DNA from 3 places in the Blautia sp. DFI.1.216 genome. Region 1 is predicted to be linked to each of the others. Evidence: predicted binding sites of a transcription regulator. Region 1 holds the regulator's gene; each other region holds the start of a gene.
What was found. The regulator Rex, encoded in region 1, represses fermentation and respiration genes when NADH is low (regulators of the CRP and FNR family bind a similar motif). The targets are predictions, from matches to a motif close to ATTGTTAANTANTTAACAAT.
Positions count from the first base shown of each region.

Region 2: gap (type I glyceraldehyde-3-phosphate dehydrogenase) is a predicted target of Rex. The motif match lies at 3,186-3,205, and genes of this name have one in related genera.
Region 3: LJE11_RS02175 (complex I 24 kDa subunit family protein) is a predicted target of Rex. The motif match lies at 2,706-2,725, and genes of this name have one in related genera.

Region 1 covers NZ_JAJDML010000002.1:5,807-11,005, forward strand. Annotated here, with positions in the region: gene LJE11_RS00940 (NADP-dependent isocitrate dehydrogenase) at 1-614, shown strand, start outside; gene LJE11_RS00945 (ABC-F family ATP-binding cassette domain-containing protein) at 731-2,641, opposite strand; gene LJE11_RS00950 (redox-sensing transcriptional repressor Rex) at 2,902-3,549, shown strand; gene LJE11_RS00955 (bifunctional ADP-dependent NAD(P)H-hydrate dehydratase/NAD(P)H-hydrate epimerase) at 3,639-5,138, shown strand.
Region 2 covers NZ_JAJDML010000005.1:56,256-61,454, forward strand. Annotated here, with positions in the region: gene LJE11_RS03335 (amylosucrase) at 1-1,859, opposite strand, end outside; gene LJE11_RS03340 (histidinol-phosphatase HisJ family protein) at 2,117-2,935, opposite strand; gene gap (type I glyceraldehyde-3-phosphate dehydrogenase) at 3,254-4,273, shown strand; gene LJE11_RS03350 (phosphoglycerate kinase) at 4,432-5,199, shown strand, end outside.
Region 3 covers NZ_JAJDML010000003.1:107,709-112,907, forward strand. Annotated here, with positions in the region: gene fdhF (formate dehydrogenase subunit alpha) at 1-186, opposite strand, end outside; gene LJE11_RS02170 (NADH-quinone oxidoreductase subunit NuoF) at 200-2,077, opposite strand; gene LJE11_RS02175 (complex I 24 kDa subunit family protein) at 2,074-2,556, opposite strand; gene LJE11_RS20730 (DUF6783 domain-containing protein) at 2,763-2,876, opposite strand; gene LJE11_RS02180 (response regulator transcription factor) at 2,920-3,612, opposite strand; gene LJE11_RS02185 (helix-hairpin-helix domain-containing protein) at 3,623-4,495, opposite strand; gene LJE11_RS02190 (DMT family transporter) at 4,592-5,026, opposite strand.

The DNA.
Region 1 (5,199 bases):
TGGATACAAAACAGAACCTGTGGCTTGGCGGCAAGGATACGATCTCCAAGATTTATGACGGACGTTTTAAGGAAATCTTTGCAACTATTTATGAAGATGAGTTTAAGGAGAAATTCGAAGCAGCAGGCATTGAATATTTCTACAGCCTGATCGATGATATCGTAGCTCGTGTCATGAAGGCTGAAGGCGGATTTATCTGGGCCTGCAAGAACTATGATGGAGATGTTATGAGCGATATGGTTTCTTCAGCATTTGGTTCTCTGGCTATGATGACATCTGTACTGGTATCTCCACAGGGATATTACGAATATGAAGCTGCTCATGGAACTGTACAGAGACATTATTATCGCTATCTGAAAGGTGAGGAGACATCTACTAACTCTGTAGCAACTATTTTTGCATGGACTGGAGCTCTGAGAAAAAGAGGTGAGCTGGACGGCAATAAAGAATTGATGGAATTTGCTGATAAACTGGAGAAGGCGACTCTGGAGACGATTGAAAGCGGTAAGATGACAAAAGACCTTGCGCTGATCACTTCTCTTGAGGATGTGACAGTACTGAACAGCAAAGATTTCATCCTTGCCATCAGAGAGAGACTGGATGAAATTTTATAATTTCAGAAATTATCCGGTAATGTTTCTATAACATTATAAAGTTCTCCGGGCAGGATCACACTGCAGCGGAGAAACCTGTAAAAAGTTATAAACTGCGAAAATGGGAAGAACCTGCATTATGCAAGTTCTTCCCATTTTTCATATAATCCTTCTAATTCTTCGGTAATGGCGGCTTTCTCTTTGCTGAGTTTCGCACATTCTGCCACATTTGTGCAGATATCCGGGAGAATCATGGTTTCGTCGATCTCTTTATCTCTGGTTTCAAGTTCTTCAATGCGGGCTTCTACTTTTTTTAGTTCATTCTCTCGTTTTCGCTGGCGGGCCTGTTCTTCTTTCTGCTGTTGCCAGGAAAGCTTGTTATCAGAAGCCTGCTTTGCTTCTGTCACAGCCTGAGCGGCAGCCGGAGCATATTTTTCCGTCAGCTCTTCTTTTTTCTCCAGATAATAGTCGTAATCTCCGATATAATTTACAATTGCCTGATTGGTCAGATCCAGGATCCGGGTAGCTGTCTGGTTGATGAAGTAACGGTCGTGGGAAACATAGAATACTGTTCCAGTGTAACTGTTCAATGCCTCTTCAAGAATCTCTTTTGAAGCGATATCCAGATGGTTGGTGGGCTCATCGAGGATCAGAAAGTTTGCTTCGGACAGCATCAGCTTGGCGAGGGAAACACGACCTCTTTCTCCGCCGGACAGAGCGGAGATCAGTTTGAATACATCATCCCCTGTGAAAAGGAATGCTGCCAGCATATTTCGAATTTCTGTTTCCGTAAGTGTGGGATAAGCATCTGAGATTTCCTCAAAAATAGTTTTCTCCATATGAAGAACATGGTGTTCCTGGTCATAGTAGCCAATCTGTACCTTGGAACCAAGAGTAAATCTGCCGCTGTCTGCATCAATCAGCCCATTGATGATCTTTAACATGGTGGTTTTGCCTGTGCCGTTATTGCCAATCAGGGCTACACGTTCTCCACGTTTGATCTCAAAGGAGATGTCACTGAAAAGTGTCTGTCCGGGAAAAGATTTGGAAAGACTTTCCACAGTAAGGACATCATTTCCGCTGACAAATCTTGGTTCCAGGGAAATGCGCATCTGATTCTGAATCTCCTGTGGTTTATCAATGCGCTGGACTTTATCCAGCATTTTCTCGCGGCTTTCCGCACGTTTGATGGATTTCTCGCGGTTAAAGGATTTCAGCTTGGCAATGACTGCTTCCTGATGTTTGATATCCCGCTGCTGGTTCAGATAGGCTTTGTACTGGGCGTCACGCAGCTGGGCTTTTTTCAGGGCATAGGCAGAATAGTTGCCACTGTACATACGCATATTTCCTGCTTCGATTTCCACAACTTTTGTTACAACTTTGTCAAGAAAGTAACGGTCGTGGGATACGATAAATACAGCACCCGGGTAATTCAGAAGATAGGTTTCCAGCCAGGAAATACTCTCCATATCCAGATGGTTGGTAGGCTCATCCAGAAGAAGAATGTCAGGGCTGGCAAGAAGCAGTTTACCCAGAGCTACGCGGGTTTTCTGGCCGCCTGAAAGAGTTTCTATCTGGCGTTCGAAATCTTCTTCTGTGAAACCAAGACCTTTTAATACACCCATGATCTCACTTTTGTAAGCGTAACCATTTTCCAGTTCAAACTGGTGACTCAGTCTTGTGTAAGTATTCATCAGGCTGTCCAGAGCATCTCCGGTGGTGGTTTTCATTTCCTGTTCCAGAGAGCGCAGACGGTTCTCCATATCAATAATGTGCTGTTTGGTGGAAATCAGTTCTTCGTAAATGGTATGATGGCCATGAATGTCCTGATACTGGGCAAGGTAGCCGATATTTTTATCTTTGGCAAGTACCACGTTTCCTGAATCCGGGGAGAGCTCATGCATAATGATTCGCAGCAGAGTCGTCTTGCCTGCACCGTTATTGCCGATGAGAGCTGCCTTTTCGCGGTCTTCTATATGGAAACTGGCATCCTTGAGAATGATTTTTTCGCCAAAGGATTTACAGATATTCTGACATGATAAAATCATAGGAATTCCTCCGTTTGTAATTTGTCCGCGTACTATTATAATCGAAAATGCCTGTTTTTGAAAGCATTTTAAGAGATTTTGTCCAGAGAAAAGAAAGCACCGGATGGATGCATGGAAGAAAATATGATATTCCGGGGAATTTTTCAGAATGAAATTGATAAAAAAATACAGAAATATTTGGTCAAAAAGTACAAATTTAATTTGACAATAAAATAACATCTGGGTATAATTGACATAGATAAGCTAAGGAGGGAAAATTTGTGGAAGCTAAGGAAATTTCGAAAGCGGTAATCAAGCGTTTGCCGCGGTACTACCGCTACCTCGGTGAATTGATGGAGGAGAATGTAGAGCGTATATCTTCAAATGATCTTAGCAAGAAGATGCATGTGACGGCTTCCCAGATTCGTCAGGACTTAAATAATTTCGGTGGTTTTGGTCAGCAGGGTTACGGCTATAATGTACGCTATTTGTATACAGAAATCGGTAAGATCCTTGGGCTGGATACTGTACATCCGATGATTATTCTGGGTGCCGGTAATTTGGGACAGGCATTGGCCAATTATGTGGATTTTGAAAAGCGCGGATTTAAGCTGGTTGGTATTTTTGACGTCAATCCTGTACTTGAGGGGATTGCAGTTCGTGGAATTGAGATTCAGATGTTGAGCGATCTTCCTTTGTTTCTGAAGGAGAATGAGGTTGAGATCGCGATCTTGACTCTTCCTAAAATTAAAGCCAAAGAGATGGCAAAGATTTTGATTGATAATGGAATTAAGGCAATCTGGAATTTTGCACATATTGATCTGGATGCCCCGGAGGATGTAATGGTAGAGAACGTACATCTTTCAGAGAGTCTTATGACTTTGTCCTATAACCTGAGTGAGTACAGAAAGGAACATGAAGGGATGTAAGGGATAACTGTGAAACACAAGGCTGTGGTCATCTGATCACAGCTTTTCTCTTGTATGTAAATGTGTTATTGTAAACAGGAGGTGAACAGATGAGAGAGATTGTAACTGCTGTTGAGATGAAAGAACTGGATCATAATACGATTCAGAAAGCCGGGATATCGTCTCCAGTACTTATGGAGAGGGCGGCATTAAAGACGGTTGAGGAGATTGTACAGAGATTAAAGAATAAAGAAAAAGAGAAAATCCTTGTGGTCTGCGGAACCGGCAACAATGGCGGAGACGGATTGGCGATTGCCAGACTGCTTCAGTTGAGAGGAGTCAGAACCTGGTATTATATTGCGGGTAAGGAAGAGAAAATGACTGCTGAAACTGCCGGACAGCTTAAAACAGCAGAATATTATCAGGTGCCCCGGGTGCATAACCTGGATCCGGATGAATATACTACTATAGTAGATGCCATCTTTGGGGTTGGACTGAGCAGACCTGTAGAGGGAAAATATGCAGAGCTTATCAGTACAATGAACCGGGCATCTGCGTATAAAGTAGCTGTGGATATTCCATCCGGGATTGACTCAGATACCGGATTTGAGAAGGGGATTGCATTCCGGGCAGATCTTACGGTTACCTTTGCTTTTCGCAAAAGAGGGCTGTGTTTTTATCCCGGACGCATGTATGGCGGTGAGATCGTTGTTACGGATATCGGAATCTATTCCATACCCGGAAAGAAAATCTGTATGCATCATCTGGAACGTGAAGATTTAAAAATGCTTCCGGAGAGAGTTCCCTATGGAAATAAAGGAACCTTCGGTAAGGTTCTTCTTATAGCTGGCAGCGAAGGAATGTGCGGAGCTGCATATCTGAGTGCAGCAGCTGCTCTGAAAAGCTCTGCGGGAATGGTGAGAATTCAGACCGTGGAGGCCAACAGGATTCCGTTGCAGACACTGTTGCCGGAAGCCATGATCACCTGTGATTTTGATGAGAAAAAAAACCAGGCAATGCTTGACTGGTGTGATGTGCTTGTGATAGGACCGGGTCTTGGAACCGGAGCGCAGAGCAGGGAAAGAGCTCAGTGGTTCCTGGCGAAGGCAGCTGAGTGTAAAAAAACAGTAATTCTGGATGCAGATGGCCTGAATCTTCTGTCAGTCCATGACAACTGGAAGTGTTTTATCGGGGAACATGTGATCCTGACACCTCATATTGGTGAGATGAGTCGTCTGTGCGGAAAAGAAATCGGTAAGATCCAGGATTGTCTGGCACAGACTGCAGCTGATTATGCAAAGGAGTCTGGAGCGGTTTGCGTTCTGAAGGATGCCTGTACTGTGGTGGCAGATGCTTTTGGAGATATGTATTTGAACATTTCGGGTAATGCAGGAATGGCTACAGCGGGAAGTGGAGATGTGTTAAGTGGTGTGCTTGCCGGTATACAGTGTATGTACCTGGCAGCAGAAAAGAAATTTTCTCCTGTTATTCTGGCTGCACTTGGTGTATATGTGCATGGGCTGGCAGGTGATCTGGCTGCTGAAACAGTAGGGCAGCGAGGGATGACCGCAGGAGATATCATCTGTTTTCTGCCGGAAATACTAAGATAGAATATTCATTTTGAGGCAGTAAATCTGTGAAACAATTTGCAGATATTAACATGAAAAAATA
Region 2 (5,199 bases), on a different contig from region 1:
TGGAAAAGTTTTCCCTGTACTGTATCTGCGATATTTCTGTTTGGAGCAAGTGACCAGTTGAATTCTCCTCTGTGAAGATAGCGGGAATCAACTGCCTTATCAGGATCATCTTTATAAGAATAGTCGTTTACCTGACCAATCTCATCTCCGCTGTAGATTACAGGGATACCTGACTGGGAAAGCATAAATGCATGAAGTGTGATGTCATAGCGCACACTTCTGTCAACACCAACTACATTTCCTTCAAAACCATATTTCTCAATGCCGCACAGAGATGCGGTAGTACCGCAAAGTCTTGCATCACCCAGACGCGGGTCATCATTGTAAAGTTCACCGCGGCCAAATGTATCCGGATATTTGCCTGTAAAGAAATCATTCAGGAATTTCTTATGAGAAACCTCATCGATTGAGAAATTCTTCAGGAAATCATAATCCAGTCCCCAGCCAATATCATCGTGGCAACGCAGATAATTCTGGAAGATGTATTCTTTTGGAAGAGATCCCAGAATATCCAGCTGTCTGCGAAGCAGAGATACATCTTTGGTTGCAACTGTGTGCCAGGTGCTTGCCATAGTAGTAACGTTATACAGGATATGGCATTCCGGCTTTTCAAGTGTACCGAAATATGGAACAACTTTTTCAGGAGCCATGACAACCTCTCCGAGAAGAAGGACTCCCGGGCACACGATCTCGCAGATCATACGCATCATACGTACGATTGTGTGAACCTGTGGCAGGTTGCGGCAGTTTGTTCCAAGCTGCTTCCAGATATAAGGAACTGCATCGAGACGTACGATGTCAACACCCTGGTTTGCCAGATATAACATATTGTAGACCATTTCGTTAAACACAACAGGATTTCTGTAGTTTAAATCCCACTGGTATGGATAGAAAGTAGTCATGACATGTTTGTGAAGGTCATCCAGCCATGTAAAGTTGCCCGGTGCGGTAGTTGGGAATACCTGTGGACAGGTCTTCTCATAGAGAGCAGGAACATCGTAGGTATCAAAGAAGAAATAACGGTCCTGGTATTCTTTTTCACCTGCGCGAGCCCGTTTTGCCCACTCATGCTCTTCGGAAGTATGGTTCATAACGAAATCAAGGCAGATGTTGATGCCGCGTTCATGGCATTTGGAGGTAAGCTCTGAAAAGTCCTCCATAGTACCAAGCTCAGGCTGCACTGTGCGGAAGTCAGCTACTGCGTAACCACCGTCACTTTTTCCTTTCGGAGATGCGAGCAGAGGCATCAGATGAAGATAATTGACATTACATTCTTCCACATAATCCAGATGTTCCTCCAGACCTTTTAAAGTATGTGCAAAATTGTTTACATACATCATCATGCCTACAAGGTCATTGCGTTTATACCAGTCCGGATCAGCCTCACGCTTTTTATCAGATGCCTTTAATGCTGAATTTCTGCTGTTATAGAAAGCTTCCATATTAGAAGTAAGATCATGCAGATATGTCATGACATCATCACGATCCTGATATAATTCGCAATATAACCATTTCAGCTCATCATAATGTTTCTGAAAACGTTCATTATATAAAGTAAGATCAACAGGAACGTCCAGTTTAACAGGTTCCACTTTGGAAGTCTCGACCTTAACAGGTTCTACTTTAGAAGTCTCGACCTTAACAGGTTCTACTTTGGAAGTCTCGACCTTAACAGGTTCTACTTTGGAAGTCTCGACCTTAACAGGTTCCACTTTGGAAGTCTCGACCTTAACAGGTTCTACTTTAGAAGTTTCAACTCTGACAGGCTCAGTTTTGGAAGTAGTCACTTGTAAAATTTCTGATTCCTGCTTTCTGATTGTTGATGAAGAACGTTTCTTCTGGAGTCTTTTTTTAGCCATAATATTCCTCCCTGGTTTATGAAAAATACAGTAACCGGGCAGTGTCGGGACATATAAAACATAAATATGGAGACACCGGACAGTTACGAATATATACAGAAAGCTGCAATTTCCATATCTGCTGTCAGTTTTTTATCATGATCAGCTATGATGCAGATCAGAGAAACAGTATTTGGAGCAGTTTGGAAATTGGGCTTCTGAAATCATATGTAATATTATATTATAGGAACTGCCATATAGGCAAGTACTGACACGTTTTACAGAGAAATAAATTCCGGTTTACGGTCTTTGAAGATTGTATAGTAACGAAAACCACAGGCTTCCAGTACACTGGCAGCTTTATCAAATGCACAGGCGATTTTATCCGGAGTATGCGCATCTGCTCCGATGGTGATGATCTCTCCGCCAAGTTCTCTATAGCGCCTTATTACGGCAGTACATGGATTGGGTTCTCCAAGACCATAATGATATCCGCCGGTATTAAGTTCGATGCCTTTTCCCATGGAAATCAGTTTCTTCAGAATCTCATCCAGAATATCTTTATACCGTCCGTAAGAATATTCCCGGTTCCTGTTAGGACCATAACGGACAACATAATCAATATGTCCGTAAACGTCAAATCCGTCATATGCGGAAATGTTTTCAAGAATGGATTCAAAGTATTCCATATAACATAAAAATTCCTTACGTCCTTCAAAAAATTCCGGGTAATAAGGATCATACCCATGGACAAGATGGGATGAACCGATAACGAAATCAAAAGGTGTCTGAGAGAGAAGTGAGTCAAAATATTCTCCCAGATGCATCTGCAGTCCTAGTTCAATTCCGAAACGTACCTGAATTTTATCCTTATATATATCTGAAAGTTCAGCCAGCTTTTCTTTGTAAGCCGGAATATTCAGAGAAAAATCCAGATTGTCCGGAGTAACAGGGTAATCCGGATCCAGATGCTCCGTAAAAGTAATTCCCTGTAGTCCCGTTTCAACAGCGCGATGGATCATAACTTCCATAGGCGTATCCGAGTCAGCAGAAAAAGAAGAGTGCATATGACAATCCCACAATATTTGTCTGTCCATAATTTCAGTCCTTTCTTCTGTAAAAACAGTACTGTTATATTTGCGTGTGATATATTATAAATGAATACTGTGTCCTCTTAAATGGATATATCTGCACCTGAAATATCACAATTACAGGCCCGGATCAGTGTATTCATAAAGCACTGTATACACAGTATAACATATAATTTACATTTTTTACTTAATTTTTATCTGTTTTTTGGAAAATGGTCTTGAATTTTTGTTTAGAATTATGTACAATACATTACAGGTTGATGATTCTTTAACAAACAAAGGATTACCATAATTAACCACTTAATTCATAGGAGGAATTTTATCATGGCAGTAAAAGTTGCAATTAATGGTTTTGGACGTATTGGACGTCTTGCATTCCGTCAGATGTTTGGAGCAGAAGGATTTGAAATCGTAGCAATCAACGATTTAACATCTCCTAAAATGCTTGCTCACTTATTAAAATATGATTCAACACAGGGAAAATATGCTCTTGCAGATACAGTAACAGCAGGAGAAGATTCCATCACAGTTGACGGAAAAGAAATCAAAATTTACGCAAAAGCTAACGCTGCTGAACTTCCATGGGGAGAAATCGGTGTAGACGTAGTTCTTGAGTGTACAGGATTCTATACATCCAAAGACAAAGCTCAGGCTCATATCGATGCAGGTGCTAAACACGTTATCATTTCCGCTCCGGCTGGAAACGATCTTAAGACAATCGTTTACAATGTAAACCATGAAACTCTTACAAAAGAAGATCACATCATCTCCGCAGCTTCCTGTACAACAAACTGCTTAGCTCCAATGGCTAAAGCATTAAATGATCTTGCTGCAATCAAATCCGGTATTATGTGCACAATCCACGCTTACACAGGCGATCAGATGACACTTGACGGACCACAGAGAAAAGGTGATTTAAGAAGATCTCGTGCAGCTGCAGTTAACATCGTTCCTAACAGCACAGGTGCTGCTAAAGCTATCGGTCTTGTTATTCCGGAACTGAACGGTAAACTTATCGGATCTGCTCAGCGTGTTCCTACCCCAACAGGTTCTACAACAATCTTAACAGCAGTTGTTGAAGGAAACGTAACAAAAGAACAGATCAACGCAGCTATGAAAGCAGCTTCTAATGAATCCTTCGGATACAACGAAGATGAAATCGTATCCAGCGATATCGTTGGTATGAGATTTGGTTCTCTGTTCGATGCTACTCAGACAATGGTTCTTCCACTTGAGAATGGCACAACAGAAGTACAGGTAGTTTCCTGGTATGACAATGAGAACTCCTACACAAGCCAGATGGTTCGTACAATCAAACACTTTGGTAAATTACTGAACGCTTAATTTTCAGTAAGTGTAAAGGAATAGACTCCAACGAAGGGTCCGGTCTGATTTGGACCGGACCCTTTTCGCGTGGTCTGGAATGACAGCAGGAAATCAATAAGTTACTGTTTACAGATATGCAGTAACTGTTAAAGAATATTATTAAGGAGGCACCACAAATGCTGAATAAAAAATCTGTTGATGATATCAATGTAAAAGGCAAAAAAGTTCTTGTAAGATGTGACTTCAATGTTCCTCTTCAGGATGGAAAGATCACAGATGAGAACCGTCTGGTTGCAGCTCTTCCTACAATCAAGAAGCTGATCGCTGACGGCGGAAAGGTTATTCTCTGCTCCCACCTTGGAAAACCGAAGGGAGAGCCGAAACCGGAATTATCTCTTGCACCGGTTGCAAAACGTCTTTCCGAATTATTAGGACAGGAAGTTAAGTTTGCAGCAGATCCTGAAGTAGTAGGACCTAACGCAAAAGCAGCAGTAGCTGAGATGAAAGACGGAGATGTTATCTTACTTGAAAACACACGTTATCGCGCAGAAGAAACAAAGAACGGAGACGAATTCAGCAAAGAACTTGCTTCTCTTTGTGATGTATTTGTTAATGATGCATTTGGTACAGCTCACAGAGCACACTGCTCTAATGTTGGTGTGACCAAATATGTTGATACAGCAGTTGTTGGTTACTTAATGCAGAAGGAAATCGATTTCCTTGGAAATGCAGTGAACAATCCTGAGAGACCGTTTGTTGCTATCCTTGGCGGAGCTAAGGTTTCCAGCAAGATTTCTGTAATCAATAACCTTCTTGATAAAGTAGATACTCTTATCATTGGTGGTGGTATGTCTTACACATTCTCAAAAGCTATGGGTGGACATATCGGAACATCTCTTTGTGAGGATGATTATCTTCAGTATGCATTGGACATGATGAAGAAA
Region 3 (5,199 bases), on a different contig from region 1:
CGTATCAAATTTGGTTCTTCCATTGTTTGTTACTTCTACCACGCACAAACGACAGGAACCATCCGGCAATACATCTTCCAGATAGCAGAGTGTAGGAATCTCCACTCCGATCTGTCTGGCAGCCTGCAGAATGGTCGTACCTTTTTCCACTTCTGCAGGAATTCCATCTATTGTCAAATGAATCATCTTTTCACCCTCCTTAATTCACAGAAATTGCGCCGAATACACAATTTTCCAGACATGTTCCGCACTTAATACACTTGGAGGTATCAATGCTGTGAGGCTCTTTCTTATTGCCTGTGATCGCACCAACCGGACAGTTTCTCGCACACTTGGTACATCCTTTACATTTCTCAGGATCGATCACATAAGAACGCATTGCCTTACATACATGAGCCGCGCACTTTTTATCAACAATATGCTCTACATATTCATCTCTGAAGTTTCTTAATGTGGAAAGTACAGGAAGCGGTGCACTCTTTCCAAGTCCGCAGAGTGAACGGTCCTTGATGAAGTTTCCAAGATGCTCCAGTTTATCCAGATCCTCTACTTCACCCTTTCCGTCTACGATCCTCTCAAGGATTTCAAGCATACGCTTGGTGCCGATACGGCAGGGACCACATTTACCGCAGGATTCTCTCTGGGTGAAGCCCATAAAGAAACGTGCAACCTCTACCATACAGGTATGTTCATCCATAACTACCAGACCACCGGAACCAACGATCGCACCATATTTCTTAACAGAGTCGAAATCAAGAGGTACATCCAGATGTTCTTCTGTCAGACATCCACCGGATGGTCCACCAATCTGAACAGCCTTAAACGCAGCACCGGATTTCAGTCCTCCGCCGATATCAAAAATGATTTCTCTTAAGGTTGTTCCCATCGGGACCTCGATCAGACCTGTATTCTCAATAGAACCTGTCAGTGAGAAGGTTTTTGTTCCAGGTGATCCCTCTGTACCGATACTTCTGTACCAGTCAGCTCCTTTGAGAATGATCTCCGGAATATTTGCATAAGTTTCTACGTTATTCAGAACAGTAGGTTTCGCCCATAATCCCTGTTCAACTGTACGGGGCGGTTTTACACGAGGCATGCCTCTGCTTCCTTCGATAGATGCAGTCAGGGCAGAACCCTCGCCACATACGAAAGCTCCTGCACCACGATTGATATGCATATGGAAGGAAAATCCTGTTCCAAGGATGTCATCGCCTAACAGTCCCACTTCTTCCAGAACTGCGATAGCGTGTTTCAGTCGCGCTACAGACTGAGGATACTCCGCACGTACATAAATATAACCATGCTGTGCTCTTACTGCGTAAGCTGCAAGCATCATACCCTCGATCAGACGGTAAGGATCACCTTCCATTACGGAACCATCCATAAATGCTCCCGGGTCACCCTCATCACCGTTACAAACCACATAATGAACAGGATCAGCCTGGCGTGCTACCTGAATCCATTTCTTACCTGCCGGGAAGCCGCCGCCACCACGTCCACGGATACCGGATTTATCAACCTGATCAATAACCAGATCCGGATCCATCTCAAACATTGCTTTCTCCAGAGCCTGGAAACCGCCGCTTGCTATGTACTCATTCAGAGATTCTGCATCAAACTTACCACAGTTCTTCAAAACAATACGGGTCTGTTTCGCGATAAACGGAATATCTTCCGGTCCGCGGCTTACTTTACCGCCTTTCTGATAAAGCAGTCTCTCGATAGTCTCATTACCCTGAACACTCTTCTCAAAAATCTCCTGGCAGTCTTCGATCTGAACCTTCGTATACTGGATCACATCGTCGCCTTTCTGGATACGAACAAGTGGTCCAAGCTCACAGACACCCTGACATCCTGTTTTCTTTACACCTACATGTGCATCTTTGTCATGAGGTCCAAACTCAATGGTAACTCCCGGAGCATCTTTGGCAATCTCCATGAATTTCTCATAGATTTTCTGAGAACCGGTTGCCACACATCCGGTACCTGAACAGACAAGAATACGACAGTCATAAGAATTAAGTTCTTTCACAGCTTCTTCTCTGATCTGCTCCAATACTTCCTTATTCTGGATCATCCCTGTTCGCCCCCTCTCAGTTTATCAATCAGCTCATCTGCCTTCTCCGGAGTCATTCTCGGATATACCTCTTCATTGACCATCATAGTCGGTGCAAGTCCGCAGGCACCAAGACAGGAAACTGTTTCCACAGTAAACATCATATCGTCTGTCGTCTTCTTTGTCTTTGACAGCCCCAGTTTCTTATAAAGTTCCTCCAGAACCGGTATTGATTTTCTTACATGACAGGCTGTTCCGTCACAGACCTTGATCACATATTTACCTTTCGCATCAAATGAGAAATTCTCATAGAATGTGGCAACACTGAACGCTTTCGCTTCTGTCACACCGATCTGCTCCGCAACATATGTAAGCAATTCTTCCGGGAGATATCTGTACACCCCCTGGATATCCTGCATGATCGGAATCAGTGATGCCGGCTTTTTACCATAGAAAGCAATGATCTCATCCGCTTTCTGATAAAATGACTGATCTAGCATTTCGCACCCTCCTTATACCTGTTTTTCTCTTTTTATTGCACTCTTTACATATTGTAACGTTAATTATATGCCTTTTTCGTCATTTTCACAAGCGCATTTATAGAAATTTTCTAATTTTTTATCATTTTCCTCTATAGATGTTTGTTTTGTTTGTCTGATTTTTATCAACTTTGTTCAATACTAAACCATCTCAGATGTAAACCAAACTAAACTGAATCAAACTGAACTTCCACTCTTTCTCTAGAGCGTGTCTGAAAAAGGCTTTCTGCAAGATGTGCATCACAATCAGTCCTAACAAAAAACAGACCGCATTTTATGATCTTTGTTTCATAAAATGCGGTCTGTCTGTTTCACACGTTCTTTTTATTGAGCCTGGAAATAATATCCGACACCCCATTTGGTGTGTACATATTTCGGTTCACTTGGATTGGTTTCAATCTTCTCACGGAGACGGCGGATATGTACATCCACAGTACGTACATCACCCGGATACTCATATCCCCATACAATGTTCAGCAGGTTCTCACGACTGTAAACCTTATTCGGATTAAATACCAGAAGCTCCAGTACATCAAATTCCTTTGCTGTCAGATTAATCTCTCTACCTGCAATAAATACACGTCTGCCTTCACAGTCCATACGAAGATCGCCCACCTGAATGCTCTTTGCCTTTTCTTTCTCCTCGTGGTCGCTTCCCGCACGGCGCATGATCGCTTTGATACGTGCCTTAACTTCCAGGATATTGAACGGTTTGGTGATATAATCATCCGCACCATATTCAAGACCAAGGATCTTATCCATATCCTCGCCCTTAGCTGTCAGCATCACGATCGGCACATTGGAAAATTCGCGGATCTGCTGGCATACTTCCAGCCCGTCCATCTTCGGCAGCATCAGATCCAGAAGGATAATATCATATTTTTTATCTTTTGCTTTCTCTACTGCCTCTTCTCCATCATAAGCGCAGTCTACCTCCATACCATCCTGTTCCAGACTAAAACGGATTCCTTTTACGATCAGTTTCTCATCATCTACTACCAAAACTTTCCTGCTCATTCGGTTCTCCTTATCCTACTACTATCTCATCTTTTATCTTTGCGAAAGTACCTTCTTTGATACCCTGTACATTCATAATATCCTCTATCGCAGCAAATGGCCCGTTCTCTTCTCTGTAGGCAATGATCGCCTGCGCACGTGTTGCACCGATCCCCGTCAGCGTAGTAAGCTGAGCTTCATCTGCTGTATTTATGTTGATCCTGTTATCCTGAGCGGTCATCCCCGTGTTCTGTCCTGTCCCGGCACTTCCATTCATCTGTCCATCTGATGCCCCGGACATCTCTGCAGGATCCCGCCCCTGCCGCTCCATCTCTTCCTGTGTGAGAATATAAAGCTGCTGTCCGTCTGTCAGAACTCCTGCACGGTTTACACAGGTTAGAGCTGCCTCGGGAAGATATCCTCCCGCCGCCTCAATCGCCTGAAACACCCGGCTCCCGGCTGCCAGCTGAAAAACTCCCGGATTCGCAACTGCTCCGCAGACATCAACATAGATCATCGCCTGCTGCATTTCCTTATCAGAAACTGCTTCTGACCCATTATCTATATCAGCATCTGAAATATGTTTCCCGGAATCACTTCCTGTCCCATTACCTGCATCTGAACCATCTGATTCTGCCTGTTTTTTCCGGAACTCTGCAGAATTGCCACCATCATTCTGTCGGTCCTCTGTATCAGCTTTCTTCTCATCTGTATCTTTCTTCGACTTCTGTCCTGATGTTTTCTCTTCCGATGACTCCGCATCCACCTCTGCCTTTGCTTCCTGCAATCCATCTATCAGAAACTGTGCCTCTCTGCTCTTACATCCTGTCAGTCCTGTAAGAAACAAAGTTCCACATAATATCAGTGTCACAGTATAACAACATCTGTTTTTTATTTTTATCATAAGGGTCCTCCTCTTATTTCTCAGAGTAAGAGTCCCCCTGTCCATAATGCCACCCTTATTGTAACGAAATCTTAATGATTTTACAATAGTAAACTCTTATTTTTGCCACTTAAATATAACAATTCCGGAAATCGCGATCAGCAATCCAAGGATTTTACGCCATTCAAATGGTTCTTTATCTACCCCAAACAATCCAAATAATTCAATTACATAAGCAACTGCCAGCTGCGAAATAACGATCAGCATTGCTGCCCTGGCAGGTCCAAGGGCTCCCATACTCTGGATTACTGTAATGGTAATAAACGCTCCGATCACTCCGCCAAGAAGTGTATATTTATTGTCCACCTGCCAGAGTGCAGCCACACTTTCCCGTCCTGTAAAAAGCCAGGCAAGAACGCAGACTGCAAAAGCCGACAGCTGTACCCATCCGGTTGATACCCAGAGGCTGGTCTGCTTTGTCACCTCCGTATTAAAAACACCCTGAATGCTCATCAGTGCCCCTGAAATCAATGCCACTATAAATCCCCACATAAATCTGCCCTCCTGGATAATATGATCATTCTGCTTACTCCGGTAATCATTTCTGTACCGAAAAGAGGTACTGCCGTTTAGCAGCACCTCTTGTTTTCTTTAGTATTAGTCTATTCTGTTTTGCAGATATCATTCATAAACCGGGCAAATAAATGTTTCGTTTCCTCACATAT